DNA from 3 places in the Microbacterium sp. NPDC055599 genome. Region 1 is predicted to be linked to each of the others. Evidence: predicted binding sites of a transcription regulator. Region 1 holds the regulator's gene; each other region holds the start of a gene.
What was found. The regulator LexA, encoded in region 1, represses DNA repair genes until DNA is damaged. The targets are predictions, from matches to a motif close to TCGAACANNTGTTCGA.
Positions count from the first base shown of each region.

Region 1 (10,474 bases):
CCGAACCCGCCGAGTCCCGCGCCGCCGGATCCGCCGACGCTTCCGCGCAGAACGCATCTGCGCACGCCGCATCGTCAGGGCGAAGCCGCCGTCGCTCGCCGCAGCGCGAGACCACGACCCGCCCGTCCTTCCTCACCGAGGAGCTTCCGGCCGAGCCCGCCCGGATGGGGTTCCGCGGCGCCCTCAACCGCATCGGCATGGACTTCGGTCCCGGCTCCGTCGAGGAGGCGTTCCGCCGCGACGAGGCCGCTGTGAGTCGCCAGTGGTCCGGGCCGCGCACGATCGCGATCGTGAACAGCAAGGGCGGCGCGGGGAAGACACCCACCACAGCGCTTCTCGCCGCGGTGTTCGCCCGGTTCGGGGGTGCGGGCGTGCTCGCCTGGGACAACCACCAGACGCGCGGGACCCTCGGCTGGCGCACGGAATCGGCATCACACCGCAACACCCTGCGGGAGATGCTCTCCGACAGCAGCCGCCTGATCAGCCCGGGCGCCCAAGCCGCTGACTTGGCGGACTACGTTCATCACCAGCCGCGCGACCGGTTCGACGTCCTCCGCTCGCAGCCGCCACGCCTGGCACACGACGATCGCCTGGGCCCGGCCGAGGTCGACGTGCTGCACACGGTGGCCTCCCGGTTCTACCGACTCATCTTCGTCGACTCGGGCAACGATGAGACCGACCCGCTGTGGCGCCGGATGATCGACCACACGGATCAGCTCGTGGTCGCGACCACCTCCCGCGGAGACCACGCCGAGGCCGGGGCCCTCCTGCTCGAGGCCCTCGCCGAACGCGACGAGCGCTCGGCTCACCTCGTCGAGCAGGCGGTCGTGATCGTCTCGCAGGCCGATCCCCACGCGACACCGACCGAGATCGGCGCGGTGTCCGACGGGTATCGCTCGCTCTGCCGAGAGGTGCATGCGATCCCGTTCGACCGGGAGATGGTCGACGGCCCGCTGCGCTACACCGCCCTCGCCGGACGGACGCAGCGAGCGTGGCTGTCGGCGGCGGCCGCCGTCGCCAGAGGGCTCTGACGCCGAGCGGCCGGACCGGCCGCGTGCGACAGCCCCCGGCTCACGGGCTCAGAGGCTGGTGACCCAGTTGCGCAGCAGCTGGATGCCCGCCTCGCCCGACTTCTCCGGGTGGAACTGCGTCGCCGACAGCGGTCCGTTCTCCACGGCCGCCAGGAAGGGATCGCCGTAGGTGGCCCAGGTCAGCACCGGCTGGGGGAACGGCGGGATCACGTCGAGCTCCCACGACTGCGCCGCGTAGGAGTGCACGAAGTAGAACCGCTCCTCCTCGATGCCGCGGAACAGCACCGTGTCCTCGCCGGGGTCGACCGTGTTCCAGCCCATGTGCGGCAGCACGGGAGCGTTGAGCTCGGTGACCGCGCCCGGCCACTCCCCCAGGCCCGCGGTGTCGTGGCCGCGCTCGACCCCGTGCTCGAACAGCACCTGCATGCCGACGCAGATGCCCAGCACGGGGCGACCGCCCGCGAGACGCCGCCCGATGATCTCGTCGCCCCCGTGCGCGTGCAGCGCATCACGCACGGCCTGGAACGCCCCGACCCCCGGCACGACGAAGCCGTCGGCCTCGAGCGCCTCACTGCGGTCGCGCGTGAGCACCGCGTCGGCGCCCGCAGCCACGAGCGCCTTGACCGCGGAGTGCACGTTGCCTGACTCGTAGTCGAAGACCGCGACGCGGGGTGCCGCGCTCACAGGGCCCCCTTGGTGGACGGGATGCCGTCGACGAGCGGGTCGAGCGCCTTCGCCTGACGGAACGCGCGCGCGAAGGCCTTGTACTCCGCCTCGGCGATGTGGTGCGGGTCACGGCCGCCGAGCACGCGCACGTGCACCGTCAGCGCCGCGTTGAACGCGATGGCCTCGAAGGAGTGGCGCACGAGCGAGCCCGTGAAGTGCCCGCCGATGAGGTGCTGCTCGAAACCGACGGGCTCGCCCTCGTGCACGAGGTACGGACGACCGGAGATGTCGACGACGGCCTGCGCCAGCGCCTCGTCGAGCGGCACGAGCGCATCGCCGTAGCGGGAGATGCCCGCCTTGTCGCCCAGCGCCTCCAGGATGGCCTGACCCAGCACGATCGAGACGTCTTCCACCGTGTGGTGCGCGTCGATGTGCGTGTCACCGGAGGCGCGGACGGTGAGATCGGTCAGCGAGTGCTTCGCGAACGCCGTCAGCATGTGGTCGAAGAACGGCACCGAGGTGTCGATGCGGCTCACCCCGGTGCCGTCGAGGTTCAGCTCCAGCTCGACGGTCGACTCCGACGTGCTGCGCACACGACGCGCGGTGCGGGCGGGGTTCGCGGGGGTGGTCATGATGCCGATCCTATCGAGGCCAGGGCGTCCAGGAACGCGGTCGTCTCGGCCTCGGTGCCCGCGCTGACGCGGAGGTGGCCGGGGATGCCGACGTCACGCACGAGCACACCGCGGTCGTACAACTGCCGCCACGTGGCCTGCGGGTCGGCCACGCCACCGAACAGCACGAAGTTCGACCAGGACTCGTGGGGCGTGTACCCCAGTGCCTCCAGCGTCGCTGTGATGCGGTCGCGCTGCTCGACGATCTCCTCGACCATGCCGAGCATCACGTCGGCGTTGCGCAGCGCCGCCACCGCCGCGGCCTGCGTGAGCGCGCTCAGGTGGTACGGCAGCCGCACGAGGCGGAGCGCATCGATGAACGCGGGGTCTGCGGCCAGGTAGCCGACGCGCGCTCCGGCGAACGCGAAGGCCTTGCTCATGGTGCGCGACACAGCGAGCCGCGGACGGCCGTCGAGGAGCGTGAGCGCGGACGGCGCGTCGTGCGGTGCGAACTCCTGATACGCCTCGTCGACGATCACCACGCCGCGCGCGGCCTCGTAGACCGCCGCGACGACGTCGAGCCCGAGCGGCGTACCGGTGGGGTTGTTGGGCGAGCACAGGATCACCACGTCGGGGTCGGCGCCGCGCACCTGTTCCGCGGCTTCCTCCGGGGTGATCGAGTAGTCGGGGTGCCGGGTGCCGGCGACCCATGACGCACCCGTGCCCTGCGCGATCAGCGGATACATCGAGTAGGTCGGAGCGAAGCCGAACGCCGTCCGCCCCGGTCCGCCGAACGCCTGCAGGATGTGCTGCAGCACCTCGTTCGAGCCGTTGCCCGCCCAGATCTGCTCGGCCGTGAGCCCGTGACCGAGGTAGTCCGCGAACGCCTCCCGCAGCGTGGTGAACTCCCGGTCGGGATAGCGGTTGACGTCGCGGATCGCCACGGCGATGTCGTCGAGGATGTCACTGGCGACCTCGTCAGGAACGGGATGCGTGTTCTCGTTGACGTTGAGGGCGATCGGGAGCGGTGCCTGCGGTGCGCCGTACGGAGTGAGTCCGCGCAGATCGTCGCGCAGCGGGAGATCGTTGAGGGAGAGGGTCACCCTATCCATGTTAAGAGGACGAGGCGGCACCGACGGCCATGCGTCACTCCGCGTACTGCGCCGGGATCGCGAGCTCCTGACCGATCTGGATCTCTCCGCCGCGGAGCAGGTTCATGCGGCTGATGTCGCCGATCACGTCGCGCGGGTCGGCCTCGGGAGCGATCGAGCCGGCGATCGACCAGAGGGTGTCACCGGGCATGACCGTGATGGTCTCGACGGCGTCCACGGGCTTGTCGGCACCGGAGGCGATGGCGCTGCCGCCGCTGATCGCCGCGAAGGCGATGCCGACGGCGAGCGGGACGGACGCGACCGCGAGCAGCACACCGCGACCGCGAGCCGTGAGCCGGAGCCGCGTGGCCGGACGGGCCGTGGCGGAGATCGCGGTCGCGGTGCTGAGGCTGATGGTGCTCATGTCTGCTCCTTCACTGTCCCGGCGCCGCGAGGGCCCGGGGAGGTTGGCGTAGCGTTCGCATCCGCGACTCGGCCGGGAGCCGTGAATGCGAAGCTACGTTCCGAAGATATCTTCGAGTTCGAACATCTGTCAAGCTGTCTTCGAAACCCTGTCCACGAATCGTCCGACACGCTCGAACAGATCTTCCAGATCGGCGCGATTCTCGGATACGGTTTCGACAAGGACACCCCACCACGGGCCACCGACATTCGAAGAGCGACGTCGGATCTCACGCACTGAAGGAGCATCATGAGCGAGACCACAGCCCCGGAGTCGGAGGCGCCGCGGACCCGCCGTCGCAAGAGCCTCAGCCCCAAGCAGATGGCGATCCTGGAGGTCATCCAGGCCGCCATCGCCCAGAACGGCTACCCGCCGAGCATGCGCGAGATCGGCGACGCCGTCGGGCTCAAGTCGCTCTCCAGCGTCACGCACCAGCTCGGCCAGCTGGAGCTGAGCGGCTACCTGCGTCGAGACCCGGGAAAGACGCGGGCCATGGAGGTGCTGATCGACCTGCCCGGCACCGGCTCCGGCGCCGAGAACCCGGCCGATGTCACGACTCCCGTCGGCGACGCCGCGCTCGTGCCCCTCGTCGGCCGCATCGCCGCCGGCGTGCCCATCACCGCGGACCAGCAGGTCGAGGAGATCTTCCCGCTCCCCCGGCAGCTCGTCGGCAAGGGCGACCTGTTCATGCTCAAGGTCTCCGGCGAGTCGATGATCGACGCCGCCATCTGCGACGGCGACTGGGTCGTCGTCCGCTCGCAGCACGACGCCGAGAACGGCGAGATCGTCGCGGCGATGCTCGACGGCGAGGCCACCGTCAAGGTGCTCCGTCGCCGCGATGGACACACGTGGCTGCTGCCGCGGAACACCGCCTTCGAGCCCATCCTCGGCGACGAGGCCGTGGTGCTCGGCAAGGTCGTCGCGGTGCTGCGAGCCGTCTGACCCGGACACGACGAAGGCCCTCCCCGATCGCTCGGAGAGGGCCTTCGTCACATCATCAGACCGAGGCGCCCACCTCGGCGCGCACGCGGCGCGTGGCCTCGACGATGTTCCGCAGCGACGCGGTGGTCTCCTCGTAGCCGCGGGTCTTGAGGCCGCAGTCCGGGTTGACCCAGAGCTGCCGCGTGGGGATCTCCTCCACGGCGCGACGCAGCAGGGACTCCACCTCCTCCACCGCGGGAACCCGCGGGGAGTGGATGTCGTAGACGCCGGGGCCGATGCCGTGGTCGAACCCGGCCTCGGCGATGTCCGCGACGACCTCCATCCGGCTGCGGGCGGCCTCGATGGACGTGACGTCGGCGTCCAGCGCGCGGATCGCGTCGATCACGACACCGAACTCCGAGTAGCAGAGGTGCGTGTGCACCTGCGTGCCCGGTGCTGCCCCACCGGTCGCCAGACGGAACGACGCCACCGACCAGTCCAGGTAGGACGGCTGATCGGCCTTCTTCAGCGGCAGCAGCTCGCGCAGGGCCGGCTCGTCGACCTGGATCACGGCGATGCCCGCAGCCTCGAGGTCGGCGATCTCCTCGCGCAGCGCCAGGGCGACCTGGTTCGCGGTCTCCCCCAGCGGCTGGTCGTCGCGCACGAACGACCACGCGAGGATCGTCACCGGCCCCGTGAGCATGCCCTTGAGGTGCTTCGCGGTGAGCGACTGCGCGTATCCGGACCAGTCGACCGTGATCGGTGCCGGCCGGGAGACGTCGCCCCACAGGATCGACGGGCGTGTGGCGCGGGAGCCGTACGACTGCACCCACCCGTGCTCCGTGACCGCGAAGCCGTCGAGGTTCTCGGCGAAGTACTGCACCATGTCGTTGCGCTCCGGCTCCCCGTGCACCAGCACGTCGAGTCCGAGGTCCTCCTGCAGCGACACGACCGCGGCGATCTCCCGGCGCAGGAAGTCGTCGTAGTCGTCGCGGGGGATCTCACCGCGCGTGAACCGTGCCCGTGCGCGACGGATGTCGGCGGTCTGCGGGAACGACCCGATCGTCGTCAGGGGCAGGACCGGGAGGCCGAGCGCCTCCTGCGCACTCTCCCGCTCCTCGTAGGACACCCGCGAGAAGTCGGCGTCGACCAGCGCCCGCTCGCGCACCGCGCCGTCGCGCACGCCGGGCGCATCCAGCCGGTCGCGCAGGGCCGCCGAGGCCTCGTCGAGCTCGGCGGCGATCGCCTCGGGGCCGTGCGACAGCCCGCGGGCCAGCACGCCGACCTGCTGCACCTTCTGATCGGCGAACGCCAGCCACGACACCAGGCGGGGGTCGAGCGAGGTCTCGTCGGCGACGTCGTGCGGCACGTGCAGCAGCGAGGTCGAGGTCGAGGCCGACACGGCCGCGGCCCCCAGGTCGCGCAGACGCTCGAGCGTGGCGAACGCCGCGGCCAGGTCGCCCCGCCAGATGTTGTGCCCGTCGATCACGCCGCCGACGAGCGTCTTGTCCGCGAGACCCTCCGCCGCGGACGGCACAGCGCCACGGACCAGGTCGACCGCGATCGCCTCGACGGGCGCGGCCGCGAGGACCGGGAACACGGCGTCGAGCGCCGCGTACGGGGCGGCGACGAGGATCGACGGACGGTCCTCCGCCCCCCCGAGCACGGCGAGTGCACGTTCGGCCGCGGTCGCCAGGGCGGCGGTGTCGGCGGGGAGCGACTCGCTCACGAGCGCCGGCTCGTCGAGCTGCACCCAGGTCGCTCCCGCGGCCCGGAGGCGGGCGAGCAGCTCCCGGTACACGGGGAGCACGTCGTCCAGGCGCGACAGCGGATCGAAGCCCTCGGGGGCGTCGTCCGAGGCCTTCGCGAGCGCCAGCAGGGTGACCGGGCCGACCACGACCGGGCGCGTGGTGAAGCCTGCGGCAGCGGCCTCTGCGACCTCGCGCACGAGCCGGTCGCTGGACAGCGAGAACACCGTCTCCGGACTGATCTCCGGCACGAGGTAGTGGTAGTTCGAGTCGAACCACTTCGTCATCTCCAGCGGCGCGCGCTCCCCCTCGCCCCGCGCGATCGCGAAGTACGCCGGGAGGCCGACCGTGCCGTCGGCGGCGCGCAGGTGCTCGAAGCGCGAGGGGATCGCGCCCACGGTCACCGCGGCGTCGAGCACCTGGTCGTAGAACGAGAAGGACTCCGGGATCGCGGAGTCGTCCCGACCGAGGCCGAGCGCGGCGAGCCGCTCTCGGGTGGCGGCGCGCAGCTCGGCGGCCGTGCGCTCCAGCTCCTGCTCGTCGATGCGGCCCGCCCAGAACGCCTCGACGGCCTTCTTGAGCTCGCGGCGACGGCCGATGCGGGGGTAGCCGAGGATGGTTCCCTCGGGAAATGCGGTCATGGTGTTTCCTTTCGGCGGGGGTCTAACGGCGCAGAGCCGGGAGGATGCCGGCTTCGGCGAGGACGGTGAGGACGGTCTCGTGCTGGTTGAAGGCGTAGAGGTGCACGCCGGGGGCGCCGCCGGCCACGACCTGCGCGGCCAGGCGCGCGGCCCAGGCGATGCCGATCTCGCGGCGCCCCTCGGCGGTCGGCTCCACGTCGAGGGCGATGGAGAGCTCTCCGGGCAGCTCCTCTCCCGTGAGCTCCAGCACGCGGGAAAGCCGAGCGGGCGAGGTGATGGGCATGATGCCGGGCAGGATCGGGATGGTCACCCCGGCCGCGCGGGCACGCTCCACGAAGGCCAGGTAGTCGTCGGCGTGGAAGAACAGCTGCGTGATCGCGAACGTCGCACCGGCGGCCTGCTTCGCGAGCAGGGCCTCCACGTCCTGCGTGCGGTGGGTCGCCCGCGGGTGGCCCTTCGGGAACGCGGCCACCGCGATGTTCACCCTCCGCCGCGGCGCGACCCGGGCGGCACCGGGGATCCCGGGAACCGGCAACTCCTCGTACGGCGCACGCTCGGCCTGCACGCGGTCGATCAGCTGGACGAGCTGGGCCGCGCTCTCCAGGTCGCCGAGGAAGTCCTCGGTCTGCCCGGCGGGCGGGTCGCCCCGCAGGGCGAGGAAGCTGAGGATCCCCGCGTCGAGGAACTCGCGGATGAGCGCGGTCGCCCCGGCGTAGGTGTTGCCGACGCACGTGAGATGAGCGAGGGGCTCGACGTCGGTGTGGGTGCGGATGAAGCGCAGCACGTCGAGCGAGCGCCCCCCGGTGGAGCCGCCGGCACCGTAGGTCACCGACAGGAACTCCGGACCGGCTGCGGCCAGGCGCAGGACGGTCTCGTGCAGCGCCTCCTCGCTCGACGCGTTGCGCGGAGGGTAGAGCTCGAAGGAGAACGGCACGCGGGCGGTGCCGGTGGTGTCGATCTCGGTGGACATCTTCACTCCTGGGGACAGGGGGCCGGGGCGCGCGGACGGCACGGGAGGCGTGTCGTTCGCGGGCGGGTGCCGGGCTCGGCTGTCGCTCCACGCCCTGGACGAACCGGGCGTTTCCAGCAACCTAGAACAGCCCCGCGCGGGGCCGCACGTGTGTGACGCCGTGTGTCGGTCCGCCTAGGCTCGAGGCATGTCGTCGCTGCCCTTCGGTTCCTGGCCCTCCCCCTTCACCGCCGCGTCTGTCGCGACCTCCGCACCGCGCATCGACGGCGCCCGGTTCGCCGGGTCGGAGATCTGGTGGGGCGAGTCCGTGCCGGCCGAAGCCGGACGCGTGACTGTACGCAGCTCCTCCGGCGCCGAGATCCTGCCGGCTCCGTGGAGTGCGCGGTCGCGCGTGCACGAGTACGGCGGCGGGGCGTGGACGGCCGGCGACGGTGCGCTGTTCTTCGTCTCGGGCGCGGATCAGCGCGTGCATCGCCTCGTCCCGGGGGGCCAGCCCGAGCCGCTCACGCCCGCCGGTGCGTCGTACGGCGGACTCCGACTGCAGAGCGGACGACTGCTGGCCGTGCGCGAAGACCTCCGTCCGGACCCGCACCGGCGCGGCATCGTCGAGATCCCGGTGGACGGCTCCGCGGCCGAGGACGACGGCGCGCTCCGGGTGATCGCGGAGGGCACGGGCTTCTTCGCGCACCCGGCGCTGTCGCCCGACGGCACGCGGGTGGCCTGGGTCGAGTGGCACGAGCGGACGATGCCGTGGGACGAGGCGCAGCTCGCGATCGCGTCGCTCGCCGACGGCGAGGTCGTGCGCGTCGCGTCGTCCGCCGCCCTGCAGCCGGAGTGGCTCGACGACACCGCGCTCGTGTACGCCGACGACACGTCCGGGCGCTGGCAGGTGCAGCGCCTTCACGTCGACGGCGTGACCCCCGCAGCCGCGCCGATCGCCCTGACCGGGACCGACGCCGACACCGGCTACGGCCTGTGGGTGCTGGGCAACCGGTGGTTCCAGCCGCTGGCGGACGGACGCGTGGTCGCCGCGCGCACGAACGGCCGCGACGAGGTGCACGTGCTCCCGGCGGACGGCACGACGAGCACCGCGCTGGACCTCCCCGCCGACGGGCACGTGAGCGTGGACGACGTGTCCGGCTCCCGCGTGCTGCTCAGCGGCAACAGCTCGGGCACCACGCCCGGGGTGTGGTGCGTCGACCTCGACTCGGGGCGCGTGGAGGCCGTGGCGGGCGGGGTCCCGTCCGATCCGGAGTGGATGCCCGGCGCGCAGCCGATCGTGGTGGACGGCGCGCACGGCTCGGTGCACGCGTTCGCCTACCCGCCCGCGAACCCCGCGCACACCGCGGCTCCCGGCGAGCTTCCGCCGTACGTCGTGTTCGTCCACGGAGGACCGACCGCGCATGTGACGGGGGCCGCGTCGTCCGAGGTCGCGTTCTTCACGAGCCGCGGCATCGGCGTGCTCGATGTGAACTACGGCGGCTCCACCGGCTACGGCCGCGCCTACCGCGACCGCCTCGTCGGGCAGTGGGGTGTGGTCGACGTGGACGACGTGGTCGCCGCCGCACGGGGTCTGGCCGATGCGGGGCTCGCCGATCCCGCGCGCACCGCGATCCGCGGAGGTTCGGCCGGCGGCTGGACCGTCCTGTCGGCGCTGGTGCGGGGCGGGACCTTCGCGGCGGGCATCAGCCGCTACGGTGTGGCGGACCTGCGCCTGCTGGCCGCCGAGACGCACGACTTCGAGGCGCCGTACCTCGACGGTCTGGTCGGGCGGCTGCCGGAGGACGAGCACGTGTACGTCGAGCGTTCACCCCTCACGCACGCCGACCGGATCGACGTGCCCGTGCTGCTGCTCCAGGGCGGCGAGGACCGCGTGGTGCCTCCGTCGCAGTCCGAGGCGATCCGCAACGCCCTCGCCGCGAACGGCATCGAGCACGAGTACGCGCTGTATCCGGCAGAGGGGCACGGCTTCCGCAGCGCGGAGAACATCGTGGACGCGCTGCAGCGCGAGCTCGCGTTCCTCGGCCGCGTGTTCGGCTTCACCCCGGCGCCCTGACGGCGCGGGCTACTCGCCGACGCGGTTGCGCAGGCGCATGGCCCGCTCGGCCTCGCGCGTGTCCTGCCGCTCGCGCAGCGTCTGCCTCTTGTCGTACTCGCGCTTTCCCTTCGCGAGAGCGATCTCGACCTTGGCCCTGCCGTCGGAGAAGTAGAGCTTCAGCGGGATCAGGGTGTAACCACCGGCCGAGACCGCGTGGGAGAGCTTGGCGATCTCCTCACGGTGCAGCAGCAGCTTGCGGATGCGCTTGGCGGAGTGGTTGGTCCAGTGCCCCTG
Region 1 is NZ_JBSHIM010000008.1:7,773-18,246, forward strand. Features, by position in the region: gene ACWGQ1_RS09170 (MinD/ParA family ATP-binding protein) at 165-1,031, shown strand; gene hisH (imidazole glycerol phosphate synthase subunit HisH) at 1,080-1,715, opposite strand; gene hisB (imidazoleglycerol-phosphate dehydratase HisB) at 1,712-2,329, opposite strand; gene ACWGQ1_RS09185 (histidinol-phosphate transaminase) at 2,326-3,420, opposite strand; gene ACWGQ1_RS09190 (LysM peptidoglycan-binding domain-containing protein) at 3,455-3,823, opposite strand; gene lexA (transcriptional repressor LexA) at 4,112-4,804, shown strand; gene metE (5-methyltetrahydropteroyltriglutamate--homocysteine S-methyltransferase) at 4,860-7,172, opposite strand; gene ACWGQ1_RS09205 (methylenetetrahydrofolate reductase) at 7,195-8,142, opposite strand; gene ACWGQ1_RS09210 (prolyl oligopeptidase family serine peptidase) at 8,330-10,198, shown strand; gene smpB (SsrA-binding protein SmpB) at 10,208-10,474, opposite strand, start outside.

Region 2 (10,474 bases), 110 kb from region 1:
GCTGAGGTCTCCCGCCGCGACGTCCTCCGGCCCACCGGTCCGTGACGCCTTCGGGATGCACGGCGCGGTCGTGGCAGACATAATGAAGTGACGATGTGACCGTGCACACGCGAGGAGGCAGTGATGTCCACGTCCTCCGAGCGTGCCCGCCTGCCGAGCATCCGCGACGTCGCCCGGCTCGCGGGGGTGTCGCACCAGACGGTGTCCCGCGTGCTGAACGATCACCCCAGCATCCGGCCGGAGACCAAGGCGAAGGTGCTCGACGCGATCGCCGTGCTGGACTACCGGCCGAACCTCGCGGCGCGCGCGCTGGTGACGAGCAAGTCGAACATGCTGGGCATCCTGTCCGCCACGATCGGCGAGTTCGGCCCCACCTCGTCCATCGCCGGGATCGAGGATGCGGCGCGCGAGGAGGGCTACTCGGTCTCCACGCTCAACCTCCCCTCGACCACGCCGGAGGCCATCGGCAACGCGGTGCGCCAGCTCGAGCGGGAGCAGGTCGACGGGATCGTGGTGCTCGCGCCACAGGTGCGCGTGTTCCATGTCTTGCGCGGCATGTCCGGCGCGATGCCCTTCGTCACTCTGCAGACGGCGTCGGGCTCGGACGGCGTGAGCCTGTCGGCCGATCAGGTCGCCGGTGCCAAAGCCGCGACGGAGCACCTCATCTCGCTCGGGCACAGCGACATCCTGCACCTGGCCGGACCGCAGGACTGGATCGAGGCGGAGTCGCGCATGCGGGGCTACCTCGACGCGCTGCGCGATGCCGATCTGCCCACGTTCCCGCCCATCCGCGGGGACTGGACGGCGGACTTCGGCTACTTCGCGGGCAAGGAGCTGTCGCACCGCCGCGACTTCACGGCGGTGTTCGCGGCGAACGACCTGATGGCGATCGGACTGCTGCACGGCTTCCGCGACGCGGGGGTGCGGGTGCCGCATGACGTGAGCGTGATCGGCTTCGACGACATCCCGGTCGCGGCCCACGTGGCACCGACGCTGAGCACCGTGCACCAGGACTTCCCGGAGCTGGGCCGCCGCGCGGTGCGCATCCTGCTGGCGCAGATCCGCGGTGAGGATCCGCCCGCGTTCGGGGCGCTGCAGACGCTGCTGCGGGCTCGCGAGTCGGCCGCCGCCCGCTGAGCCGATCCGGCGCGTTCGGGGCACTCGATTCCCGCGGGCCGCGCCCCTCCACGGATCGAATCCTTTCGATCCGCCGCGCCGCCGGGATGCCCGTGTTCCTGCGGATCGCGGGGAGATCACGGTCGCGACACGGAATGCCCGCGCCGACTTGACACCGCTCCCGCGGGAGACGACGATGTATCGATGTGAACGGTCACATCGAAGGTGACCGCACGTCGCGAGGAAGATCCGTGAGCACCACTGCAACGTTGCCGACCGTGTCAGGCCCGATCCTGGAGATGCGCAGCATCACCAAGGAGTTCCCGGGGGTCAAGGCGCTCGCCGACGTCTCGATCACCGTCCGCGCCGGCGAGATCCACGCGATCTGCGGCGAGAACGGCGCCGGGAAGTCGACGCTGATGAAGGTCCTCTCCGGGGTGTACCCGTACGGCAGCTACGACGGGGAGATCCTGCTGTACGGCGAGGAGCAGCGCTTCAAGGACATCGCCGCGAGCGAGCAGGCGGGCATCGTCATCATCCACCAGGAGCTGGCGCTCATCCCCGAGCTGTCCGTCACCGAGAACATCTTCCTCGGCAACGAGATCCGCCGCTTCGGCCGCATCGACTGGCAGGCGCAGAAGGAGCGCACGATCGAGCTGCTCGCCCGCGTCGGGCTGAGCGAAGACCCCGACGTGCCGATCAAGACCCTCGGTGTCGGCAAGCAGCAGCTCATCGAGATCGCCAAGGCCCTCAACAAGGACGTCAAGCTCCTGATCCTCGACGAGCCGACCGCGGCCCTGAACGAGAACGACTCCCAGCACCTGCTCGACCTGATCCTGGGGCTCAAGGCCAAGGGCATCGCGTCGATCATGATCAGCCACAAGCTCAACGAGATCGAGCAGATCGCCGACGAGATCACGATCATCCGCGACGGCCGCACGGTCGAGACGCTCGACATCTCCCGCGGCGAGATCAACGAGGACCGCATCATCCGCGGCATGGTCGGCCGGTCGCTGGAGAGCCGCTACCCCGACCGCACGCCCGAGATCGGCGAGGTGTTCTTCGAGGTCAGGGACTGGTGGGTGCAGCACCCGACGGTGCCGGAGCGCATGGTCGTGAAGGGCTCGAACCTGAACGTGCGGCGCGGCGAGGTCGTCGGCATCGCCGGGCTCATGGGCGCGGGGCGCACCGAGCTCGCCATGAGCATCTTCGGTCGCTCCTACGGCACCTACCTCTCCGGCACGCTCGTGAAGGACGGGCAGGAGATCGAACTGCCCGATGTCGCTGCGGCCATCAAACACGGCCTCGCCTACGTGAGCGAGGACCGCAAGGTGCTGGGGCTCAACCTGCTCGACACCATCAAACGGTCGATCGTGGCGGCGAAGCTGTCGAAGATCGCGCACAACGGGGTGGTCGACGCGCGCGAGGAGTTCGCGGTCGCCGAACGCTACCGCAAGGCGCTGCGCATCAAGACCCCCTCGGTGGAGGAGGGCGTCGGCAAGCTGTCGGGCGGCAACCAGCAGAAGGTCGTCCTCGCGAAGTGGATGTTCACCGACCCCGACCTGCTGATCCTCGACGAGCCCACCCGCGGCATCGACGTCGGCGCCAAGTACGAGATCTACGCGATCATCAACGAGCTCGCCGCCCAGGGCAAGGGCGTGATCGTGATCTCCAGCGAGCTGCCCGAGCTTCTCGGCATCTCCGACCGCATCTACACCGTGTTCGAAGGCCGGGTCACCGACTGCATCCCGGCCGACCAGGCGACCCCCGAGGACCTCATGCGCAGCATGACCTCCGCGACCCAGAAAGCATCCGCATGACCACCGACTCGACCACCGCGAAGCGCGGCTTCCACTTCAAGGACATCACGAAGATGTTCGGCGGCGGCGGCACCTCCACGCTGCGCCAGTTCGGCATCCTCGGCAGCCTCGTCGTCATCCTCGTCGTCTTCCAGGTGCTGACGTGGATCGTGAAGGGCACCGGACTCACGCTGTCGTCCGGGAACCTCATCAACGTCGTCAACCAGTACTCGTACATCCTGATCCTGGCGATCGGCATGGTGATGGTCATCATCATGGGGCACATCGACCTCTCGGTCGGCTCGGTCGCCGCGTTCACGGGCATCGTGGTGGCGAAGGCGATGCAGGACTGGAACCTTCCCTGGCCGCTCGGCATCCTGCTGGGACTGGGGGTCGGTGTGCTCGTGGGAGCCTGGCAGGGCTTCTGGGTCGCCTATGTGGGAGTGCCGGCGTTCATCGTGACCCTGGCCGGCATGCTGTTCTTCCGCGGGGCGAACCAGTGGGTCGGCGACTCGCAGTCCGTGCCCGTTCCGGAGGGCTTCAAGATCATCGGCGCGGGGTACCTGCCGGAGATCGCACTGCCGCTGCCGTTCAACATCCCGACCATGATGCTGGCGCTCGCCGGCGTGGCGTGGATCGTGTTCTGGGAGATCCGTACGCGTCGCGTGCAGCGCAAGATGGGCTCCGACATGGCGCCGCTGTGGGTCAGCGTCACCAAGGTCGTGCTGATCTCGGCGGTCATCCTCATCGCGGGCTGGCTGTTCGCCACCGGCCGTGAGGGCACCAGCTTCCCGATCTCGGGCGTCATCCTGCTCGCCCTGGTCATCCTGTACTCGTTCATCACGAACAACACCGTGTTCGGCCGGCACATCTACGCGGTCGGCGGCAACCGGCAGGCGGCGCGCCTGTCGGGCGTGAAGGACCGCTGGGTCGACTTCTTCGTGATGATGAACATGTCGGTCCTGGCCTCGCTCGCCGGCATGATCTACGTCGCGAGGGCGACCGCGTCCGGTCCCCAGGACGGCAACGGCTGGGAGCTCGACGCGATCGCCTCGGTCTTCATCGGCGGTGCGGCCGTCTCGGGCGGCATCGGCACCGTGATCGGGTCGATCATCGGTGGTCTCGTGATGGCGTTCCTCAACAACGGCCTCGCCCTGCTCGGCGCCGGCGCCGACGTCGTGTCGATGATCAAGGGCCTCGTGCTGCTGTTCGCGGTCGGCATCGACGTGTGGAACAAGCAGCAGGGACGCCCCTCGATCACCGGCTTCCTCACGCGTCGCTTCGGCCGCAAGCAGGACCCGGCCACCGACACCTTCGATCCGACGAAGACGAACTACCCCACCAGCCAGAAGTACGAAGCCCCCGCCGTCGAGGAGACGCGCGGAAAGTAAGGGCCGCGTCGCGCAGCGCACGCGCGACGAGACCTGCACACACCAGAGAAAGAGATCACATGAAGAAGATTCTTCTGTCGGCGACAGCGCTTGTCGTCGCGGGCGCATTCGCCCTCACCGGCTGCTCCTCGGAGCGCGGCGGTGACACGGGATCGGGTTCCGGCGATGAAGCGACGAAGGGCTTCGCCGCCGACGCCACGATCGGTGTCGCCCTCCCGGACAAGACCTCGGAGAACTGGGTCCTGGCCGGTCAGCTGTTCACCGATGGCCTGGAGAAGGCCGGGTTCAAGGCCGACGTGCAGTACGCGCCGGCCAGCAACACGGTCGCCGAGCAGCAGAACCAGATCCAGGCGATGGTCACCGGCGGTGCCAAGGTCATCATCATCGGCGCGAAGGACGGCAAGCAGCTCACCACCCAGGTCGAGGCCGCGCGCGACGCCGGTGTCGCCGTCATCGCGTACGACCGCCTGATCGAGAACACCGACGCGGTGGACTACTACGTCGCGTTCGACAACTTCGAGGTCGGCAAGCTCCAGGGCCAGGCGCTCCTCGACGGTCTCGCCGAGCGCGCGGGCCACGAGGCGCCGTACAACATCGAGCTGTTCTCGGGTTCGCCGGACGACGCCAACTCCGCCGTGTTCTTCAACGGCGCGATGGAGGTGCTGCAGCCGAAGATCGACGACGGCACGCTGAACGTCGTCTCCGGTCAGACCGAGATCTCGCAGACCGCGACCGAGGGATGGAAGCCGGAGAACGCCCAGCGTCGCATGGACTCGATCCTCACCTCGACGTACGGCTCGGAGACGCTCGACGGCGTCCTGTCCCCGAACGACACGCTCGCGCGCGCCATCATCACCTCGGTGCAGGGTGCCGGCAAGCCCGTCCCGGTCGTCACGGGTCAGGACTCCGAGGTCGAGTCGGTGAAGTCGATCATGGAGGGCGTCCAGTACTCCACGATCAATAAGGACACCACGCTGCTCGTGGAGCAGGCCATCAAGATGGTCGGCCAGCTGCAGAAGGGCGACGAGGTCGACGTCAACGACACCGACCAGTACGACAACGGCAAGAAGGTCGTTCCGGCCTACCTGCTCCCGCCGGTCATCGTCACCAAGGAGAACGCGGCCGAGGCGTACGCCAACGTGCCGAGCCTCCTCGAGATCGTGAAGTCGTACCAGTAACACGATTCGCACCGCGCACGAGCCGTCCGTCCCTTCCGGGGCGGGCGGCTCGTCCGCGTGGGGCCTGCCGCTCATGAAGCGCGCGTCACGAGGTGCGCGTCATGGAGGCGCGGGTGAGGAGCAGGAGGGTGAGGGCGATCCCGGTGAGGGCGACCGCGACCCAGACCGGTCCGAGAGGTCCGGTGCCGGTCGCCAGTGCCGCGGCTCCGAGCACGGGGCCCGCGGCCGCTCCGACGTTCAGGGCTGCGGTCGCGGCGGAGCCGGCCATGGTCGGTGCCCCGGTCGCGGCGTACAGCACCCGTGTGACCAGGGTGCTGCCCACCCCGAACGACAGCACCCCCAGCACGAGCACGCCGGCGAGCAGAGCCGCGGGGTGGGTCGCGAGGAGCGCGAACGACGTCCAGCCGGCGAGCAGCAGCGGTCCGCCGATGCCGACCACCAGCCCGGGGTGCCGGTCGGAGAGTCGCCCAGCGACGGTCACACCGACGAACGACCCGACGCCGAAGAGCACCAGGGCGATCGCCACCCATCCCTCGGCCAGGTGCGCGGTCTCGGTCACGATCGTGGCGAGGAACGTGAAGGCGGCGAACGTGCCGCCGTTGATCAGCGCTGCGAGCGCCAGAGCGATGGCGACCGGTCGGGTGCCGAAGACGCGCAGCTCGGCACGCAGGGTCGGCGCGGCCGCGGCCGCGGGCGTGGGTGTGGGCGTGGGTGTGGGTATGGGTGTGGGCGCTGGTGTGGGTGTGGACTCTGGCCGGTATGGAGCGATCACGCGCGCGGGGACGCCGCGGACGATCCCGAGGAGGGCGGGCACGCAGAGCAGCGCGACCGCCCAGAAGGTGGCGCGCCACCCCCAGACCGCGCCCAGCACGGCGCCCGCGGGAACGCCCGCGACCGTGGCGACGGTGGTGCCCGCCAGGAGCACTGAGACGGCGCGCCCGGTCTGGCCGGGCGGTACCAGCGACGTCGCGGTGCGCAGGGCGACGGCGAGGAAGCCGGCGTTGGCGATCGCGCTCGCCGCCCGCGTGAGGAGCAGGACCTCGAACGACGTGGTGAGGGCGCCGAGCACGTGGCACGCGCCGAACGCCAGCAGGCACAGGAGCAGGGTGAGGCGAGGCGGCCATCCGCGCGCGAAGGCCGCCATCACCGGGGCGCCCACGACCATTCCGATCGCGAAGGCGGAGGTGAGCAGTCCCGCGGACCCGACGGGGATGGCGAGATCGTCGGCGATCGCGGGGAGGAGCCCGGCGAGCATGAATTCGGACGTGCCCATGACGAACACCGTCAGGGCGAGGGAGTAGAGGGCAAGAGGCATCGAGGACTCCGAGGTGAGAGAGCAGAAGGGGTCTTCTGGTCACCACGGCCAGCCCGGTGCGACGGATGCGACGGGGGAGCGCCCGCCCGGGGGCGGATGCGACGAGTCAGCGAGTGTCGGGACTGGCGGTGCGACCGGCAGCCCCCGACCTGTCTGATTCGGGGCTCGACATGCTTCCACTCTAGGGGGAGGCGCACCCGCCGCACCTGCCGCGCTCGCCGCACCCACCGCGCTTGCCGCACTCGCTGCACCCACCGCTCGCCGCACCCGCCGACATCATCGTTGCGCTCGCAGCCTCGCGACTCAGAACGGTGCCGCGCCCATGTCCGCACCCGCGTCCCATGCGCCTCCACCGGTCCCCGCGCCGCGGCCATCCTGCACACCCGCCTCCGCGAACACCACCGATGGCCGAGGCGGCGGGCGGTCGAGGTAGCTCCGTCCGGCCGGACTCGTCCACTCCAGAAGGCCGCCCGGGCGCTGCCGCACCTGCCACGGGGAGTGGTGCTTGAGGGTGTGGTGTCTGCGGCAGAGGGTCGCCAGGTTCCGGTGCTCGGTCGTCCCGCCGCGGGCCGCATCGTGGGTGTGGTCGAGGTCGCTCTTCCGCGCCGCGAGGCCGCATCCGGGGAAACGGCAGCGCTGGTCGCGCGCTCGCAGGTGCCGGCGGAGCTCCTCGCTCGGCCGGTAGCGGTCGACCGCGAGCGTCGCGCCGCTGATCGGATGCGTCAGCACCCGATCCCACCCCGCGGCGCCGCCGGTCAGATGTCGGGCGGTCTCCGCATCGATCGGCGTCTGACCGTCGAGCTCAGCCGGAGCACCCGCCGCCGTGGGGTGATCGTCACGAAGAAGGGTCAGCACGGGCACCGTCACCTCCACGCGCGCCCGCAGCTCGCCCAGCAGACCGTCCGCCGTGTCGTGGCCGGCCGGGGTGCCAGTCAGCACCAGATCGGAGAGCAGGTCGGCTCGCAGCTGGTCGACCGTGCGGGTGTCGGGTGTGGCAGGGGAGGGCTCGGTCGCGCCCCGCTCCGCGCGAGCGTTCTCCTGCTGTACGGCGTGAGCCATCTGCGACAGCCGGTGGAACATGCCGTGGACGAGTGCTGCCGGTCCGTGCATGCCCAGGTCGGCCATCCCGTCGCCTGCGTCTTTCACCCAGACCCGCCGCTGCTCGCGGGCGTCGCGGTGCCGTTCGGTGACCGTGCGCTCCTGGAAGCGTTCGGCGAGGCGTCGCACGAGCGGCCGCAGCCGGTTGGGCGAGGTGGTCTGCGCGAGGGCTACGGCGTCGTCGGCGAAGGCCGACCGCTCGGAAGCGTCGTGGAGATGCGCGCCCGCGTCGAGGATCGCGCGCGCGTGCGCCGCGCTGATCAGCCCGCGGCCCTGCGCCTCCCACACCGCGGGGAAGCGCTCGACCAGCCAGGACGCCTCGGACATGCGCCGTTCGACCGCGCGATCGCTCGCGCGCTGGGCCGCGCCGATCTCGGCGGCGACCGTGCGGATCGCCAGGTCGCCGTGGTCGGGGTGGCGCCCCTGCCGGGCGATGTCGACCGCGAGGCGCCCGGCCAGGGCCAGCAAGCCGTCGCGGGCGGCCTGCATGCTGCTCAGCGTCTGCTCCGCCGCGACCAGGCCCGCGACCAGCTCGGCGAGCATCGCCCGCTGGGAGTCGGTGGCGTCGAGCAGCGCGGTCATGACTTCACTCCATCACCGACCACCGACATTCGAACAAAGGATCGAACGAGTATGGACGAAAGTCAGGTCACGGAAAGGTAACGGTCGTGGTTTACTGACGCGATGCTTCTCAACGTCGTCGAAGCCGGTTCGGGCGAGCACACGGTCGTGCTCCTCCACGGCATGATGGGCTCCGCCGAGAGCTGGCACCGCGTCGTGCCCGCGCTGACGGAGCGCGGTTTCCGCGTGCTCGCGCTCGATCTCCCCGGTCACGGACTCTCGCCGCGCGACCCGCAGCTCACGATCGAGAGCGCGGCCGACGCGGTCGTCGAGACCCTGGCGCGCCTCCTCGAGCCCCCGTCCGCCACCCCCGGCCCGCCCCTGATCGCCGCGATGGGACACTCCTTCGGTGCCACGGTCCTCGCCGCGGCCGCCCCGCGACTCGAACCGGCGCTCGCCGTCTACGTCGACGCGGCGCTGACCCTGCAGGGCGGTCAGGATCGCGCGGCGCTGGTGTCGCAGTACGAACACGACCGGCGTGCACGCCTGTCGCCGGCCGAGCTGCGCCGCGCGCGTCCGTTCTATTCGGTCGCCGATGCCGAGGCGGAGGCCCGCGCGGCCGAGCGGTTCGATGCCGCGACGGCCGCGTCCGTGTCGTGCGGCTCCGATGGGCACTGGAGCGCCGCACCGGGCTCGATCGTGGTCCGCGCCGACCCCAGCGCGTGGGTCACCGACGAGGACGCGCGCCGGTTCGAGCACGAGGGCGTCCGCGTGCGGAGCATCCCCGGCGCGGCGCACACCGTCTGGTACAGCCACTTCGACGTGTTCACCGCGGCGCTGCCGGAGCTCTTCGGCTCCCGCTGACGACAGGGCGGGCGGCCGGCGATCCGCGACTACCCTGGAGAGGACATGGCACATCTTCTCGGGGCCGAAGCCCTGCACCTCGAATACCCGACCCGCGTCGTCTTCGACTCCGTCACCCTCGGCATCGAGGAGGGGGACCGCATCGGGATCGTCGGCCGCAACGGCGACGGCAAGTCCAGCCTCCTCGGCATGCTCGCCGGCACCAAGGAGCCGGACTCCGGCCGGGTGACCGTGCGCGGCGGCACCCGCATCGGTGTGCTGACCCAGGCGGATACGCTCCCGGACGACCTCACGATCGGCGCGGCCGTGGTCGGCGACGTGCCGGAGCACGAGTGGGCGGGCGACGCCCGGGTGCGCGATGTGATCGACGGGCTGCTGCGGGAGCTCCCGTGGGACGCGCGGATCGGATCGCTCAGCGGCGGCCAGCGGCGGCGTGTGTCGCTCGCCAAGCTCCTGACCGGCGACTGGGACGTGATCGCGCTCGACGAGCCCACCAACCACCTCGACGTCGAGGCCATCACCTGGCTCGCCGGTCATCTGAAGAAGCGCTGGTCCCCGAACGCCGGGGCGCTGCTGGTCGTCACGCACGACCGCTGGTTCCTCGACGAGATCTGCACCGAGACGTGGGAGGTGCACGACCGCATCGTCGAGCCGTTCGAGGGCGGCTACGCGGCGTACATCCTGCAGCGGGTCGAGCGCGACCGCATGGCCGCGGCGACCGAGGCGAAGCGGCAGAACCTCGCCCGCAAGGAGCTCGCGTGGCTGCGCCGTGGCGCCCCCGCGCGCACCAGCAAGCCGAAGTTCCGCATCGACGCGGCCAACGAGCTGATCGCGGACGTGCCGGAGATCCGCGACAAGGTGTCGCTGCAGTCGCTCGCGGTGTCGCGGCTCGGGAAGGACGTGGTCGACCTGCTCGACGTCGGCGTGACCTACCCGACCGAGGACGGCGGCGTGAAGACGGTGCTGAAGGACGTGGAGTGGCGCATCGCACCGGGGGAGCGCACCGGCATCCTCGGGGTGAACGGGGCGGGGAAGTCCACGCTGCTCGGGCTGATCTCCGGTGCCGTCGAGCCGACAGAGGGCCGGGTCAAGCGCGGCAAGACCGTGCAGGTGCGCACCCTCACGCAGCGCCTCGACGAGCTCACGCCGCAC
Region 2 is NZ_JBSHIM010000008.1:115,642-126,115, reverse strand. Features, by position in the region: gene ACWGQ1_RS09745 (4-(cytidine 5'-diphospho)-2-C-methyl-D-erythritol kinase) at 1-5, shown strand, start outside; gene ACWGQ1_RS09740 (LacI family DNA-binding transcriptional regulator) at 124-1,137, shown strand; gene mmsA (multiple monosaccharide ABC transporter ATP-binding protein) at 1,323-2,936, shown strand; gene mmsB (multiple monosaccharide ABC transporter permease) at 2,933-4,306, shown strand; gene ACWGQ1_RS09725 (substrate-binding domain-containing protein) at 4,366-5,484, shown strand; gene ACWGQ1_RS09720 (Cmx/CmrA family chloramphenicol efflux MFS transporter) at 5,570-6,799, opposite strand; gene ACWGQ1_RS09715 (DUF222 domain-containing protein) at 7,103-8,479, opposite strand; gene ACWGQ1_RS09710 (alpha/beta fold hydrolase) at 8,582-9,322, shown strand; gene ACWGQ1_RS09705 (ATP-binding cassette domain-containing protein) at 9,368-10,474, shown strand, end outside.
Region 2: a site for LexA is predicted at 8,509-8,524, ahead of ACWGQ1_RS09715 (DUF222 domain-containing protein). Genes of this name have one in related genera too.

Region 3 (10,474 bases), on a different contig from region 1:
GAAGCGCCGTGTCGGCGTCGAGTCGGCTGAGAGACCGCGCCTTGGTGCGAGCGAACTCCAGCGCCCGCTCCGCATCGTCGTCAGGGAGTTCCTCCAGCGCCGCATGGATCACCTCTCGCGGGATCCCGCGCTGGGCGAGCGCGCGGGACAGCGCGACACGCCCCTGCCCCTTGCGTTCGGCGCCCGAGGTCACGAGCATCTCGGCGAGCACCGCGTCGTCGAGGTAACCGCGACGGCAGAAATCCTCGATCAGGTCGTCGACGTCGTTCGCCTCCACCCCGTGGCCTCTCAAGACCAGACGCGCTTCGGAGACGGACAACGAGCGGGTGCGAAGCTTGCGGAGCAGAGATTCTTCGGCCGCGACACGGACCTCCTCCGTGGTGGGACCGTCCTCTTCTCCCCGCTCGGCATCCGCCCCGCCGAGCGTCCCCTCGTCGATCGCGCGCAGCCGAGGGACCGGGGTGCCCGCTGTCGATCGCCCGCGTCGACCGCGTGCGGGATGCCGTTCGCTCGGCGTGCCCGCGTCGGGTTCCTGCGGGAAGTCGGACGGCGCCTGATGCCAGGTCGAGCGCCACGACGCGGCGCCGTCAGTCGATGCCGGCGCGTCCACCCCCGAATGATCGGGCGGGGTAGGCCGTCGTGAGGGCTGCCGAGACGGCGCCCCTCCGAAGAGCGGGATGATGGGGGCGATCCGTTCCGGATCGCCCCCACGCTGCTCGTTCATCAGGCCGGGCGACGCTCAGCGAGCTCGTCCGCAGACGCGGGCGCGGGCTGCGCACCGATGCCGAGCTTCTGCTTGATCTGCGTCTCGATGGCGAGGGCGATGTCGGGGTTGTTGAGAAGGAACGTGCGCGCGTTCTCCTTGCCCTGCCCCAGCTGGTCGCCGTCGTAGGTGTACCAGGAGCCAGACTTCTTGACGATCCCGTGCTCCACGCCGAAGTCGATCAGGCTGCCCTCGCGAGAGATCCCCACGCCGTAGAGGATGTCAAACTCCGCCTGCTTGAACGGCGGGGCCATCTTGTTCTTGACGATCTTGACCCGCGTACGGTTGCCGACGGCGTCGGTTCCGTCTTTGAGGGTCTCGATCCGTCGGATGTCCATGCGCACGGAGGCGTAGAACTTGAGCGCCTTTCCACCGGCGGTGGTCTCGGGCGATCCGAAGAAGACGCCGATCTTCTCGCGCAGCTGGTTGATGAAGATCATCGTGGTGTTGGTCTGGTTGAGCCCACCCGTCAGCTTGCGCAGCGCCTGCGACATGAGCCGGGCCTGCAGACCCACGTGGGAGTCGCCCATCTCACCCTCGATCTCGGCTCGCGGCACGAGGGCCGCGACCGAGTCGACGACGATGAGATCGATGGCACCGGACCGCACGAGCATGTCGGCGATCTCCAGCGCCTGCTCACCGGTGTCCGGCTGCGACACCAGCAGGGAGTCGATGTCGACGCCCAGCTTCGCGGCGTAGTCGGGGTCGAGCGCGTGCTCCGCGTCGATGAACGCCGCGATACCGCCCGCGCGCTGCGCATTGGCGATGGCGTGCAGGGTGAGTGTGGTCTTACCCGAGGACTCCGGGCCGTAGATCTCCACGATGCGGCCACGCGGCAGCCCTCCGACCCCAAGGGCGACGTCGAGGGCGATGGAGCCGGTGGGGATGACTGCCACGGGGGCGCGCTCATCGCTGCCCAGCCGCATGACCGAGCCCTTTCCGAATTGACGGTCGATCTGCGCGAGGGCGGTCTCGAGGGACTTCTCGCGGTCGGCGGGTGATGGCATGGTGTGCTCCTTCTGCGCGTGTGATGCCGCCTGTAGGCTGTCGCGGCTCTTCCGGCTGGAAGGAACTCTCCGACAAGGCGTGTGGCTTCTTCAGCCTGGTCCTCACGCTAGGACGAGCCACCGACATTGCATCGGCCCACCCGAGGTCTGTGATGATCCAGGCATCGAAACCACTTGTGCAGAAGACTACGCCCGGTTCGAACAGATTTTCGACAACAGCGCAACGCGGCGTGTCGGAGTTCCGCACACCCCGGAGCACGAGAGCAGCAACTCAGCGGCTCCGCGGCTCCAGCCGTCCGACGCCATGCCGCCGAGACAGCGGAACATCCATCTCCTCGCACAGGGCGAGCCAGATCTCCCGGGGCGGCACGCCGTCCGCCAGTGCTTCGCTCGCGGTACGGCCGTTGACCGCCGTCAGACTGAGGTCGTTCACCAGTGACGGCCCTCGCGCCTGGAACTCCGCGTCGACGGCGCGAAGGAATTCGCTACGTCGCATCGTCACCCGGCCGAGTGGTCAGTGCAGCGAGAGCTCGGGCTCGACCGAGGCGACCAGATCGTCGGGAACGACGTCGGGGAAGACCTGGATGCCCTCGAGGACGGAGATGCGATCCCCGACCTCGCGCATGATGGTGGAGATGGGAACGTCGAGGGCCTCCGCGACCGAGGCGAGGATCTCGCTCGACGCCTCCTTCTGTCCGCGTTCGACCTCGCTGAGGTAGCCGAGCGCGACGGACGCCTTGCTTGCGACCTGCCGGAGGGTGCGCCCCTTCTGCAAGCGGAAGTCCCTCAGCACATCGCCGATTTCCTGTCGTACAAGAATCATCGGAACCTCCTCCCCATGTGTTCGATCGAGGTTCCCCTCGAAGAGACAGCCAGTCTAGCCCTCCTGGCCTGCACAGAATCTACCCTTGCACTCTGTGGTTTGAATGTGAGCACATCGGTATCAACCTTCGGCTGTCGGCTCGTATTCCCCGACCGCCTCAGCCAGCATTCGCACCAGCATCGCCACCGACTGCGCGCGCACCGCCGCTCGGTCGCCGTCGAAGACGAACGCCTCCGTGCGAGTGCCCTCCGGAGTGACGACGCCCAGATGGACGGTCCCGACCGGCTGACCGTCCGACGACTGCGGCCCGGCGATCCCGGTGGTGGAGATACCGACGTCCGCCGACCGTCCGTCGACGGCGACGGCGTGGCGAACCCCCTCGGCCATCTGCCGCGCCACCTCGGGATGGACGGGTCCCTGTGTCGCGAGCAGCTCGGCGTCCACCCCGAGCAGCGAATGCTTGACCGGCGTCGCATACGCGACCACGCCGCCGAGGAGAACGACGGAGGCTCCGGGAACGGCGACCAGCGCCGCGCAGACCGCGCCGCCGGTCAGCGACTCGGCGACCCCGAGCGTCCAGCCGCGCGCGCGCAGGGCGCCCACGACCATCTCAGGGGTGAACGACGTCATGACCGCTGTCGCGAACCGCGTACCTGCGCCACGATGTAGTCGATTCCGCTGACCACCGTGAGGACGAGCACGATCAGCATGAGCACGAAGGTGATGGTCGTCCACGGACCGAGACCGATCCACACGTGAAGCGGCAACAACGCCCAGCCGAGGGCCACGCCCTGGAACGCGGTCTTGATCTTGCCCATCCAGGCGGCAGCGACGACATGCTCGCTCGCGACCACCAGACGATGGATCGTGATACCCCACTCGCGGACGAGGATCACGATCACGATCCACCAGTTGACCTCGCCCAGAATGGCCAGCCCGATGAAGCCGGCCCCCGTGAGGAGCTTGTCGGCGATCGGATCCCACAGCTTCCCGAAGTCGCTCACAATGTCGTAGCGACGCGCGAGATACCCGTCGACCCAGTCGGTCGAGATGGCCACGATGAAGAGGATGCCGGCGATCCAACGCACCACCGGATCCGGGATTCCATAGGTGCCACCGAGGAGCAGGAGAACGAAGAAGACCACCGCGAGCGGGATCCGCGCCACCGTGATCGCGTTGGGGAGCTGCCGGGGAATGGCCATCAGTCGCGTCCCGTCAGGCCCCAGGCGTCTTCATCGCCTTCCGCCTCCACGACCGGAAGCCCGTCGTACTGCCCCGCGATCGGGTCGCGCTCGCGCGACGGAGGTGCGGCGGCCGGTGCGCCGGCGCTCGGAGCGGACGCGGGCACGTCCTCGCCGCGAAGGCGAGCCATGACCTGCGGCAGCTGCTCCGGGGTGGCCAGCACGTCGCGGGCCTTCGACCCCTCCGACGGGCCGACGACCTCACGCGACTCGAGCAGATCCATGAGCCGGCCGGCCTTCGCGAACCCGACACGGAGCTTGCGCTGCAGCATCGACGTCGATCCGAACTGCGACGAGATGATGAGCTCGGCCGCGGCGAGGAGGAGCTCGAGGTCGTCGCCGATGTCCTCGTCGACCTCTTTCTTCTTGCTCGGCTCCATCGCCTCCTGCACATCGGCGCGGTACTCCGGTCGAGCCTGACGCGTGACGTGCTTGACGACGGCGTCGATCTCCTTCTCGTCCACCCAGGCACCCTGCAGGCGGAAGGGCTTCGACGAGCCCATCGGCGAGAAGAGCGCGTCTCCCTGACCGATCAGCTTGTCGGCGCCGGGGCTGTCGAGGATCACGCGGCTGTCGGTGACGCTCGTGACCGCGAACGCGAGCCGGGACGGCACGTTGGCCTTGATGAGACCGGTGACGACGTCGACGCTCGGACGCTGCGTGGCGAGCACCAGGTGGATGCCGGACGCGCGAGCGAGCTGCGTGATGCGCACGATCGAGTCCTCGACGTCACGAGGGGCGACCATCATGAGGTCGGCGAGCTCGTCAACGACGACCAGCAGGTACGGGTACGGCTTGAGAACCCGCTCGCTGCCGACCGGCACCTCGACCTCACCGGCGCGGACGGCACGGTTGAAGTCGTCGATGTGACGGAAGCCGAACGACGCGAGGTCGTCGTACCGCATGTCCATCTCCTTCACGACCCACTGCAGCGCCTCGGCCGCCTTCTTCGGGTTCGTGATGATGGGCGTGATCAGGTGCGGCACCCCGGCATAGCTCGTGAGCTCCACGCGCTTCGGGTCGATCAGCACCATGCGCACATCCGCCGGGCGAGCGCGCATCAGCAGACTCGTGATCATCGAGTTCACGAAGCTCGATTTACCCGAGCCGGTGGAGCCGGCGACGAGGAGGTGCGGCATCTTGGCGAGGTTCGCGACGACGAAGTTGCCACCGACGTCTTTGCCGACGCCGATCGTGAGCGGGTGAGTGCTCTTCTGCGCTGCGGCGGAACGTAGCACGTCGCCGAGGGCCACCGTCTCCCGGTCGGTGTTCGGGATCTCGATGCCGATCGCGCTCTTGCCAGGGATCGGAGAGAGGATGCGGACGTCGTTCGAGGCGACGGCGTAGGCGAAGTTGTTGCTGAGCTGCAGGATCTTCTCGACCTTGACGCCGTGACCGACCTCGACCTCGTACTGCGTGACCGTCGGGCCGCGCGAGAAGCCGGTGACCTTCGCGTCGACCTTGAACTGGTCGAGGACGCTGGTGATCTGCTCGACGATGCGGTCGTTCGCGTCGGAACGCGCGACCGAGGGCGGCCCCTCGGAGAGCACGCCGGGCGACGGAAGGATGTACGGAGCGACCGGAGCCTGTGGCCCCCGCTCCCCCGGCCCTTCGGTACCGAAGCCGTCGAGCCCAGGGAGCTCGGGCATCTCGCCCGTGTCGGACTCGTCGTCGAGGAGGGCCGTGGTCTGCTGCTCAGCGAGGGAGTCGGCGATGGACCGGACGTCGGAGAGCACCTCAGTGGCTGCCTCCGAAGGATTGGCGACCGTGATCGCCTGGTCGTACGCGGGCGTCGGCTCGTTCGTGGTGAGCAGTGCCGTGATGTCGTCGGAACCGAGCGTCCCCTCGTCCGGATCCTCCTCGCGGCCCGTCTTGTTCCGGCGCCACCAGGGCAGCACGTCGGGATCGTCGACCTTGTCGGCCTCGTCGATCGCCGCCGCGTCCTTCGTCGGCTTCTCCGGGCGCTCCGCGTCGAACATCCACGCGTAGAGGTCGCCGAGACGCGAACCGATGCGGTTCGGCGGAGTCTTGGTCAGGATCAGGATGCTGAGGACGACCAGCAGCGACAGCAGCACGTAGGCGGGGATGTCGGTGAGGTAGGAGACCGGCTGTCCGAGGAGCCAGCCGAGGAGACCGCCCGATTCGCTCAGAGCCGGCATCCCCTGGTTCGGATGGGGCCGCGGTCCGGCCACATGGAAGATCGCCGACAGCGCCAGCACGAACAGGCCGAAGCCGATCCCGATGCGCCCGTTGTCGTGCACGGAGGACGGGTGCCGGAAGAGCCAGCCGGCCAGGAGGAGCAACAGCACCGGCATGATGAACGCGACCCGGCCGACGAACAGACCGACCGAATAGGCGCTGATGTTCGCCGCGATCTCGTTGCCGATGAAGAACCACTCGTTGACGGCGCCCAGCACCGCCAGGATCACCAGGAAGAACGGGAAGCCGTCGCGACGGTCGTCCTTCTCGAGCGTCTCCGGCCCGAACGCACGGAAGAGACCGCCGACCGCGTGCGCCAGGCCGTTCCAGGCGCGGACGGCGACCGGAGGCTTGTCCGCTTCGTCGACGTACTTCTTGGGTGCCGGCGCCGCCTTGGAAGCCGACTGCCGCTTGGGGCGCGACGACGCGGTCGTCGACGCGCGCTCGGTCTTCGTGGTGCTCCTGGCCATGCTCCCACGCTACGTCCAACAGCCGACATCTCCGTGCAATGACCCGGCTTTCCGCGGCTATCCGGGGTCAGGCCTCGATGACGAGGGGCACGATCATCGGACGGCGACGGAGCTTCTGGTTGACCCAGCGGCCGATCGTGCGGCGCACGACCTGGGAGAGGGCGTGCGTGTCGCGCACGCCGTTGCCCGAAGCCTCCTTGAGCGCGGCGACGATCTTCGGCGCGACGTCGTCGAAGACCGAGTCGTCCTCCGCCACGCCGCGGGCGTGGATCTCGGGGCCGGAGATGATGCGACCGGTCGCCGCGTCCACCACGACGATGACCGAGATGAACCCCTCCTCGCCCAGGATCCGCCGGTCCTTCAGATCCGCGTCGGTGATCTCGCCCACCGTGGAGCCGTCCACATACACGAACCCGAGATCGAGCTGTCCGCTCACGCGGGCCACGCCGTCCTTGAGGTCGATCACGGTGCCGTTGGAGGCGATGATCGTGTTCTCCTCCGGGATGCCCGTGTCCTGGGCGAGCTTGGCGTTGGCGATCAGGTGGCGGTACTCCCCGTGCACCGGGAGGACGTTCTTCGGCTTGAGGATGTTGTAGCAGTAGAGCAGCTCGCCCGCCGCCGCGTGGCCGGACACGTGCACCCGCGCGTTCGCCTTGTGGACCACGTTCGCGCCGAGCTTCGTGAGACCGTCGATCACACGGTAGACCGCGTTCTCGTTGCCAGGGATGAGGCTCGAGGCGAGGATGACCGTATCGCCCTCGCTCACCTCGATCGCGTGGTCGAGGTTCGCCATGCGGCTGAGCACCGCCATCGGCTCGCCCTGCGACCCCGTCGACATGTAGACGATCTGCTCGTCGGGCAGGTCGCGGGCCTTCTTGAAGTCGATCAGCACGCCCGCGGGCACCTTGAGGTAGCCGAGCTGCTCGGCGATGGTCATGTTGCGCACCATGCTGCGACCGAGGAAGGCGACGCGCCGTCCGTGCGCGTGCGCGGCGTCGATCACCTGCTGCACGCGGTGCACGTGGCTGGAAAAGCTGGCGACGATGACGCGGCGCGGGGCCTTGCCGATGACCTGGTCGAGGACCGGCCCGATCGAGCGCTCGGTCGGGGTGAACCCGGGGACGTCGGCGTTCGTGGAGTCGACGAGGAAGAGGTCGACGCCCTCCTCCCCCAGCCGCGAGAACGCGCGCAGGTCGGTGATGCGGCCGTCCAGCGGCAGCTGATCCATCTTGAAGTCGCCCGTCGCGAGCACCATGCCCGCCGGCGTGCGGATCGCGACGGCGAGTGCGTCGGGGATGGAGTGGTTGACGGCCACGAACTCGAGGTCGAACGGCCCGACCCTCTCCTTCTGCCCCTCCTTGACGGTGAGGGTGAACGCCTTGATGCGGTGCTCCTTGAGCTTCGCCTCGACGAGCGCGAGCGTCAGGCCGGAGCCGATCAGGGGGATGTCGCTCTTCAGGCGCAGCAGGTACGGCACGGCGCCGATGTGGTCCTCGTGCCCGTGCGTGAGCACCACGCCGACGATGTCGTCGAGACGGTCGCGGATGGGCTCGAAGTCGGGCAGGATCAGGTCGACGCCGGGCTGGTGCTCCTCGGGGAACAGCACGCCGCAATCGACGATCAGGATCTTGCCGTCGTACTCGAACACGGTCATGTTGCGGCCGACCTCGCCGAGGCCGCCGACCGGGATGACCCGCAGCGTTCCTTCGTCGAGAGCGTACGGTTCGGCCAGGGGAATGGACATGCTGTCTCCTCAGTCGGACACTTCGCGCGTCCGTTCGTTCATGGGGACGCGACTCAGCGCGTCGTGCCGTGCACCTTCGGCAGGGCGCCGCCCGCGGCCGCGTTGCGGTCGGGACGGAAGTTCGAGAAGTCCGCACCGGGAACCCCGGCGACCAGATCGAGCTCGTCCTCGATCAGCGCGGCCTCCCACTCCTCCGGGCCCACCAGAGGCAGCCGGACGCGCGGGCTCGAGATGCGACCGAGCCCGTGCAGGATGTACTTCGCCGCGACCGTGCCGGGGACGTGCGTCATGACGGCGCGCACCAGAGGCTCGAGGCGCTTGTGCTCGGCGGTGGCGGTGGCGAGGTCGCCCCGGTTCACCGCATCCACGATCGTGCGGTAGGGCGTGGCCGTGATGTTGGCCGTGACCCCGATGAGCCCTGTCGCACCGATCGCGAGATGCGGCAGGACGTTCGCGTCATCGCCCGAGAAGTACATCAGATCGGTCTGGTTGAGCACGCGGCTCACCTCGGAGAAGTCTCCCTTGGCGTCCTTCACGGCGAGGATGTTCGGGTGCTTCGCGAGGCGGAGGATCGTCTCGTACTTGATCGGAACGCCCGTACGACCGGGGATGTCGTACAGGATGACCGGAAGGTCCGTGGCGTCCGCGACGAGGCGGAAGTGCGTCAGGATACCGGCCTGCGTCGGCTTGTTGTAGTACGGCGTGACGATCATGATGCCGTCGGCACCGGCCTTCTCGCTGGCCTTGTAGAGCTCGATCGCGTGCGCGGTCTCGTTCGATCCACCGCCGGTGATGATCTTGGCGCGGCCGGCGGAGACCGACTTGCCGACCTCGACCAGCTTCAGCTTCTCGGGGTCCGTCAGGGTCGAGGTCTCGCCGGTCGTTCCCGTCACGACGATGCCGTCCGCTCCCGCGGTGATCACGTCATCGATGTGCTTCTCGACGGCGGGCCAGTCGACTTCGCCGTCGGCCGTCATCGGAGTGACGAGCGCGACGAGAACCTGTCCGAAAGGGTTGCCCGAGTGCGTCATGACACCAGCGTATCGGGTCACGTGGCGCGGCCGCGGACCGCGCCGCCTAGGCTCACGCCATGGGATGGATCACGCACGCGTCGCGCCTCGCCTACGAGAACCCCTGGATCCGCGTACGCGAGGACCAGGTCACCGGTCCGAGCGGCCGAGGGATCTACGGCGTCGTCGAGATGCAGCACCCCGCCGTGTTCGTGGTCGCGGTCGACGCCGACGACCGCGTCTGCCTCGTCACTCTTGACCGGTACACCGTGGGGCCGTCGCTCGAGATCCCTGCGGGGGGCACCGACGGCGAAGAACCGCTCGTGGCCGCCCGCCGCGAGTTCCTCGAGGAGACCGGTCACACGGCCGACGACTGGACCGAGCTCGGCACCATGAACGCCCTCAACGGGATCGCCGTCGCGACGGAGCACGTGTTCCTGGCACGCGCGATCCGTCGTGTGGACGAAGCGACCGGCACCCGGGCCGAGGAGGGCATCGAGTCGGTCTCGTGGGTGCCGTTCGCCGACGCCCTCGCGATGATCACGGATGGACGGATCACCGATGGAGAGACCATCGCCGCCCTCGCCCTGGCCGGCATCCGGCTCGGACGCTTCGGCTGAGACCGTCAGACGCGCCCGCGCCGCGCCACGGCGGAGGTCAGCGACTGCGGGAGCACGCGGGCGACCGCGACAACGACCTTGTAGCGGAGGGACGGGATCGACACGGGCTTCCCACGGGCGGCATCGCGAAGACCGGTGCGCACCACCGACGGGGCGTCGAGCCACAGGAGACCCGGAACCCCCTCCTGCCCCGCCGCGAGGCCCATGCGCTCGTGGAAGGACGTGTGCGTGAAGCCGGGGCAGAGCGCCGTGACCGTCACGCCGTCGCGCGCGTACTCCGCGTTCGCCCAGCGGCTGAAGCCGATCAGCCACGCCTTGCATGCCGAGTATGTCGACCGGGAGATGAACCCGGCGACCGACGCGACGTTGATGATGCGTCCTCCGCGGCCGCGCATGCTCTGGAGTGCGGCGTGCATGAGGCGCATCGATGCCTCCACGTGGACGCGCAGGTGCCGCACTTCGTCGTCGATGTCGTTGTCCGCGAACTGCAACGGCAGTCCGAAGCCGGCGTTGTTCACGAGCAGATCGACCGGATCGGACGTGTCCCGCAGGCGCTCGGCGACGCGCGAGACGCCCTCCTCCTCCGACAGGTCGGCG
Region 3 is NZ_JBSHIM010000005.1:65,093-75,566, forward strand. Features, by position in the region: gene ACWGQ1_RS06025 (RecX family transcriptional regulator) at 1-610, opposite strand, end outside; gene recA (recombinase RecA) at 724-1,770, opposite strand; gene ACWGQ1_RS06035 (DUF3046 domain-containing protein) at 2,042-2,266, opposite strand; gene ACWGQ1_RS06040 (helix-turn-helix domain-containing protein) at 2,285-2,593, opposite strand; gene ACWGQ1_RS06045 (nicotinamide-nucleotide amidohydrolase family protein) at 2,714-3,223, opposite strand; gene pgsA (CDP-diacylglycerol--glycerol-3-phosphate 3-phosphatidyltransferase) at 3,220-3,795, opposite strand; gene ACWGQ1_RS06055 (DNA translocase FtsK 4TM domain-containing protein) at 3,795-6,503, opposite strand; gene ACWGQ1_RS06060 (ribonuclease J) at 6,571-8,247, opposite strand; gene dapA (4-hydroxy-tetrahydrodipicolinate synthase) at 8,301-9,278, opposite strand; gene ACWGQ1_RS06070 (NUDIX domain-containing protein) at 9,338-9,877, shown strand; gene ACWGQ1_RS06075 (SDR family NAD(P)-dependent oxidoreductase) at 9,883-10,474, opposite strand, start outside.
Region 3: a site for LexA is predicted at 1,968-1,983, ahead of recA (recombinase RecA). Genes of this name have one in related genera too.